2 regions of the Salmonella bongori NCTC 12419 genome follow, and region 2 is predicted to be linked to the other one. Evidence: predicted binding sites of a transcription regulator. Region 2 holds the regulator's gene; the other holds the start of a gene.
What was found. Region 2 encodes Fur, which represses iron uptake genes when iron is present. Its sites were predicted from a motif close to ATAATAATGAGAACNACTATCAA; they were not measured.
Positions count from the first base shown of each region.

Region 1 (3,418 bases), 1.2 Mb from region 2:
CGACGCTTTATCCAACAAAAGGGTCAGACTAATATGCTGTTTTTGACCCGCGACAAAAGCCATGCCTAGCATCGATACCCATACCAGTAAAAATCGCAGCATCTCTTCGGTAATGGTGCTGGGAACGCCCAATATGTAGCGGCTCATCACCTGCCAGCAGGCGATACCCACCATAATAGCCAGCATCAGGCAGCAGACGGCGCCCAGTAATGAATCAAGTCCTTTTCTGAATGTATTCATCTTAATTTCCTGATTAAATTATTTTTTTGCTGTCTGGATACGTTGATATAGCCCGTAAAGACGCGGTTTGTTTTTCAGTTCGTCGTAAATAGGCTGTACCGCGTTCTGGAAGGGTTTTTTGTCGATGTCGTAGAATTCCACGTTGAAATCTTTCACTGCCGCCAGCCTGGTTTTCTCAATTTCCTTATCCCATGCGGTCTTTTCAAACGCGATCGATGCCTGGATAGCGTCTTTGACAATACGTTGTTGTTCCGGCGTCAGCTTTTCCAGTGTGAGGGTGCTCATTAGCAGGATATCGGGAATGCGGGTGTGCATATCGTACGTGTAATAACGGGCGACTTCGCCGTGGCGGGCGATAGTCAGAGCGAACTCATTGTTTTCCGCGCCGTCGAGAATGCCTTGCTGTAACGAGGTATAGACTTCCGCCTGGCTCATGGCGATGGGTGAAGCGCCCAACAGTTTGAGGGTTTGGATTGCCGTCTCACTTTGCATTACGCGGATTTTTTTCCCACGCAAATCCTCAATGCGTTTAACCGGCGCTTTGCTCATATAAAAATTACGCGCGCCGGAATCATACCAACCCACGCCGACAAACCCCTGTGCTGCGGTGGTTTGATAAACAGGTTCCATTACCTGTGGGTTATCCATTACGCGATAGTATTCATCAACGCTGGAAAACAGGTAGGGGAGTGAGAAAACGCCGTACTCAGGCGAAAAACTCTCCATCAGTCCGGAGGACACTTTTGTGATATCGACGACGCCAACCTGCGTCAACTCTACCAGTTCGCGCTCGCCGCCAAGCTGCCCATCCGGGAAGTATTGTACTTTGATATCCCCGCCAGTTTTCGTTTCAACTTGCTGCCCAAAGAAGTGCAATGCATCTTTTACCGGCTGACTGTTTTCAGCGTAGGCCAGGCGTAAAACCGTTTCGCCGTGGGAGAAGAAAGAGAGTGTAAAGAGTAAGGCCAGCGTAGCCAGATGTATAAAACCAGGTTGCTTCATAATTCCCTCGCAATGGTAATAATTTGCCGGGAATGTAATCGCGTACTGAAATTATAACCTTTTTGATTTTGCCACTACTGACAAAACCTGGCACCAAAAGAAAGATTTTGAAACCCTGTTTCACATTTATTAGTTTCCAGGAATTTATCACCGTGTCGTTTCTACGACGAGACTGAAAAACGGTGGTTTTTCAGCCGTTGCCGCGGCGATTATAACCACGAAAAAAGTACGGCATTGATAATCATTTTCAATATCATTTAATTAACTATAATGAACCAACTGCTTACGCGGCGTTAACACTGTGCCGCTCGACAATAATGGAGATGATTATGAGTTATACACTGCCATCCCTGCCGTACGCTTATGATGCACTGGAACCGCACTTCGATAAGCAGACGATGGAGATTCACCACACTAAACACCATCAAACCTACGTCAATAACGCTAACGCGGCGCTGGAAAGCCTGCCTGAATTCGCTAATCTGCCGGTTGAAGAACTGATCGCTAAACTGGAGCAGGTACCGGCGGATAAGAAAACCGTTCTGCGCAACAACGCTGGCGGCCATGCTAACCACAGTCTGTTCTGGAAGGGCCTGAAAAAAGGCACTACCCTGCAGGGCGATCTTAAAGCTGCGATTGAGCGTGATTTCGGTTCTGTTGAGAAATTCAAAGAAGAGTTTGAAAAAGCTGCAGCAACCCGTTTTGGTTCCGGCTGGGCGTGGCTGGTGCTGAAAGGCGATAAACTGGCTGTGGTTTCTACCGCTAACCAGGACTCTCCGCTAATGGGCGAAGCCATTTCCGGCGCGTCTGGCTTCCCGATTCTGGGTCTGGATGTGTGGGAACATGCTTATTACCTGAAGTTCCAGAACCGTCGCCCGGACTATATTAAAGAATTCTGGAATGTCGTGAACTGGGATGAGGCAGCGGCGCGCTTCGCGGCGAAAAAATAAAGTTGCATTGAAGCCCGTGAGAAGCGAGTCTGATGACTCGCTTTTTTTGTATCTGCATAAGGAGTCGCGATGCATTATCCGGTTGAGGTATTCACAGGCAACATTCAGGATTACGTGGGAAGCCGCCCCAGCGCTATTGCGAAAGTGCAGGTCGATGGTGAACTGATGCTGACGGCGCTGGGTCTGGAAAGTGATGAGCAGGCGGAGAAAAAAATTCATGGCGGTCCCGATCGCGCGCTGTGTCATTATCCGCGTGAGCATTACCTCTATTGGGCGCGGGAGTTTCCGGCGCTGGCGGAGCGGTTTGTCGCTCCGGCATTTGGCGAGAACCTTTCCACTGACGGTCTGACGGAACAGAATGTTTTTATCGGCGATATTTTTCGTTGGGGAGAGGCGCTTATTCAGGTAACGCAGCCGCGGTCGCCATGCTTTAAGCTCAATTACCATTTCGCGATTAGCGACATGGCGAGCCAGATGCAAAACATGGGTAAAACCGGCTGGCTCTACAGCGTGATAGCGCCAGGCAAAGTATCGACAGATGCGCCGTTGGAGCTGGTCTCCCGCTTGAGCGATGTCAGCGTGCAAGAGGCGATCGCCATTGCCTGGCATATGCCATTTGATGATGAGCAGTACCATCGATTGCTGTCGGCGGCAGGATTATCCAAAAGCTGGACCCGAACTATGCAAAAGCGCCGCCTGAGCGGTAAAATTGAAAATAACGCGCGACGTTTGTGGGGATGATATTCCGCCCGGTAGCGCGTTGCTTACCGGGCTCGCGGGCCGGATAAGGCGGTTACGCCGCCATCCGGCGCCACACTGCTTGTTACGAACGCTTATACAGTGGTAGCCAGATAACCAACCGTAAACCGCCTAATGGGCTATCATCCGCTTTCACCCAGCCTCGATGCTGTTGAATGGCGGTTTCGACAATCGCCAGTCCCAGGCCGGTGCCGCCGGATGCTCGGTCGCGCGCTTCATCGGTGCGATAGAAGGGGCGGAAGATCTGCTCTCTGTCTTCAGGGCTAACGCCTGGCCCGTCGTCATCAACCGTAATCGTAATACCGTCTTTATCCACTGAAAAGCCGACTTCAATCTTCGTGTGTGAATAGCGCAACGCGTTACGGACAATGTTCTCCAGCGCGCTTTCCAGCGCGTTCGGGTTGCCATAGAGCGGCCACGGCCCCGGTGGATAATTCACCGTTAACGACTTGCCCATCTGCTCGGCT
Region 1 covers NC_015761.1:3,933,654-3,937,071, forward strand. The annotation lists gene SBG_RS18610 (TRAP transporter small permease) at 1-240, opposite strand, end outside; gene SBG_RS18615 (TRAP transporter substrate-binding protein) at 259-1,242, opposite strand; gene sodA (superoxide dismutase [Mn]) at 1,572-2,192, shown strand; gene yiiM (6-hydroxyaminopurine reductase) at 2,262-2,933, shown strand; gene cpxA (envelope stress sensor histidine kinase CpxA) at 3,016-3,418, opposite strand, start outside.
Region 1: a site for Fur is predicted at 1,477-1,499, ahead of sodA (superoxide dismutase [Mn]). Genes of this name have one in related genera too.

Region 2 (3,418 bases):
GCATCATTATCCAGGTGTGAAATCGCCGCACCGGGTTGTAACGTGGCACCGAGGCCATCACGCACGGCGCGCATCAATAACGCCAGACCGTCAATTTCCGCAACGATCTCAACGTTAAGCGAATATTCCTGGCAGACAGCGTCCAGCCTGCCGCGCAGCCCGTGTCCCTGGCTGGGCATAATGAGCGGAATGCCTGCCAGTTGTTCTGGCGTGATGGGGTTATCAGGAAGCGTTGCCAACAGGGCGTGAGAGCCAATCAGAAAAAGCTGTTCTTCAAGAATTGGTCTGGCGCTCCAGCGCAGGATTTTATCTTTTTGAAAGACTACGGCTAAATCAATCTGGCGGGTATTAATCATTCTTTCCAGATTACCGGACAGGCTTTCCACCACATGCAAACGAACATCGGCATAGTTTTCCCGCATGGCATGAATAAACGGTATACCCAGTATGGACGCGGTACTGGGAGCCATCCCTACACTCACATGGCCCGAAAGACGCGCTTCTCTGGCGGCAAGGATCGCGTCGTCGGCATGGCGCAAAGCGAGTTGTGCTTGCGAATAAAAAGCCAGACCCGCATTGGTCGGTGTAACACCACGCGAAGTACGCTGCAACAGACGGATAGCGAGCTCGTTTTCCAGGCGGGACATCTGTTGGCTTAATGCTGAAACGCCAATATCCAGATCCTGCGCGGCGCTGCCCATACTGCCGGTTTCAATAATACGGACGAAATAGCGTAACTGGCGAAGCTCCATTCCTGCTCTCCTGAGATGCGATAGCGTTTTTTTACATTAAATCAACATCAAGCGGCAGAAAAGAGGGGATATAAAAAAGCCAACCGGGCGGTTGGCTCTTTGAAAGATTTATACTTATTTGTTCGCGTCATCGTGCGCGTGTTCGTCTTCGCGGCAGTCGCCTTCAGCGCAGTGGCCGTAAAGATAGAGGCTGTGATTAGTTAAACGAATACCGTGTTTCGCCGCAATTTCACGCTGGCGCGCTTCAATAGACTCATCACTAAATTCAATCACTTTTCCACAGTCAAGGCAGATAAGATGATCATGATGATGCTGTTGCGTCAGTTCAAAAACGGATTTACCGCCTTCAAAATTATGGCGGGTTACGATACCGGCATCGTCAAACTGGTTCAGCACACGGTACACGGTTGCCAGACCGATTTCTTCACCCATGTCGATCAGGCGTTTGTATAAATCTTCCGCACTGACGTGATGGTTATCTGGTTCCTGAAGAACTTCCAGAATTTTTAAACGAGGAAGCGTTACTTTCAGGCCAGCCTTCTTTAATGCGGTATTGTTGTCAGTCATGCGGAATCTGTCCTGTTGCTAAACGATTCACTTCATTAGAGAAGTGACAGAAATTGCACTCAAGATAATGCGTATCATTATAGGACTGCCATGCCGAAATGAAAACCGCAAGTCTCTCGCAGATATTAATAAAACTGTGGTGTTGCCTGCAAATCCCGGCGCCACCTGATTACACCCGGACATTGTACAGGGATAGGTGCGAAAGTTACAAATTTGTAGCAATTATTTTGATTGGTCTTGTCTATTGATGCGGCGCAGACATAATGCTGCGCCACATGAGATCAGGCGTTGAGGATATCGTCGAGATGCAATTCAGCCGAAACTTGCTTGACCCATTTTTCAACGCGCTCGGCAGTCAGCTCAGGCTGGCGGTCTTCGTCAATCGCCAGGCCGACAAAATGATCGTCGTCGGCCAGACCTTTAGAGGCTTCAAAATGGTAGCCTGCGGTTGGCCAGTGACCTACAATCGTCGCGCCGCGCGGCTCAATAATGTCGCGAATCGTGCCAAGCGCATCACAAAAATATTCCGCGTAGTCTTCCTGATCGCCACAGCCAAACAGCGCCACTAGCTTACCGTTAAAATCAATTTCTTCGAGCGTCGGGAAGAAGTCATCCCAGTCGCATTGCGCTTCGCCGTAGTACCATGTCGGGATGCCCAGCAACAGAATGTCATACCCTTCCAGGTCTTCTTTACTGCTTTTCGCAATGTCATGCACATCGGCAACGTCTTTACCAAGCTGTTTTTGAATCATTTTTGCGATATTTTCGGTATTACCGGTGTCGCTGCCGAAAAAGATGCCAGTGATTGCCATGAGTAAAATAACCTCTTGAAACTTATTGAAATGGTGGTGGCGAATTGCCCACGGATAAGGGCAATCATAGCAGAACAGGCAGACATGCGGAAACAGCAATCACGTGGGACTGCACGCTCTGCTACACGAAATATGCAACAAAACTTGTTTTCAGACTAACCCCTGGCCGCGCAGCGCCATGAGCTGCTTCATTAATATTTCTTCAATGAGCTCGCTGCGGCTAATGTTACGCGCTTCGGCCAGCTCATTGAGCGCGTCAACCGCTTGTGCGTTGAGTTTTAATTCGACACGCTTAAGGCCACGAACTTTGTCGCGTTTTAACTGGTTGCGCTTGTTGATGCGTAACTGTTCATCGCGCGAAAGCGGATTCGTTTTAGGTCGTCCCGGGCGACGCTCGTGCGCGAACAGATCTAATGTCGTACGGTCCGTTTGTTCTTTGGCCATGATTTTGGTGACTTCGGGGGAAACAATCAGCCAGGCTTATGCCCGGATGGATAGCGCGCCATCATACATCAGCGAAGAAGCGACGCCAACGCCCGTGCGCGTAATCGTGCGCGGGCGATGAGTTTTTAATCAGTTAGCGGTATCGTGCAGGTAACGGCGGATGGCGCGCAAGACCGCCTCAGGTTTTTCAGCATGTACCCAGTGACCCGCACCGGCAATCACATGCGCTCGCGCCAGCGGGAATTGCGCCAGCAGAGCGTCGCGGTATGTTTCCGTTACATACGGCGAGTTGCCGCCAGGGATAAACAGCGCCGGCTGTTCCCAGGCCGGAATGGTTTCCCAGCCCACGATATGCGGATACTGATCCCATAATACCGGGACATTAAAACGCCATTGCCCCTCACTCCAGGATTTTAACAGAAACTGAATCACCCCTTCTTCGCTAAGATGCTGGCGCATAACACCTGCTGCCTGTTGGCGGGACGTGGCGTTGGATTCGCTCACGGCGTTAATAGCCGCGAAAATCCGATCGTGGCGGCGAACGTGATAATCCACGGGGGCGATATCAATCGCAACCAGACGATCGATGCGATCGGGCGCCAGCGCTGTTAGTGCCATGACCGCTTTACCGCCCATTGAATGACCAATAAAAGTCGCTTTTTCGATCTGCTGTGCATCAAGTGTATCCAGCAGATCCTGGGCCATTGCCGGATAATGCATGACCGGATCGCGCGGCGACAAACCATGGTTGCGCATATCCACCTGGATGATGTCGTGATCGGACACCAGATCGCGCGCCAGTACGCCGAGGTTGTCCAGGCTGCCAAACAGCCCATGAACGAG
Region 2 covers NC_015761.1:655,738-659,155, forward strand. The annotation lists gene tcuR (tricarballylate utilization LysR family transcriptional regulator TcuR) at 1-752, opposite strand, end outside; gene fur (ferric iron uptake transcriptional regulator) at 867-1,319, opposite strand; partial or broken gene SBG_RS22935 (fur leader peptide) at 1,312-1,397, opposite strand; gene fldA (flavodoxin FldA) at 1,601-2,131, opposite strand; gene ybfE (LexA regulated protein) at 2,282-2,575, opposite strand; gene ybfF (esterase) at 2,705-3,418, opposite strand, start outside.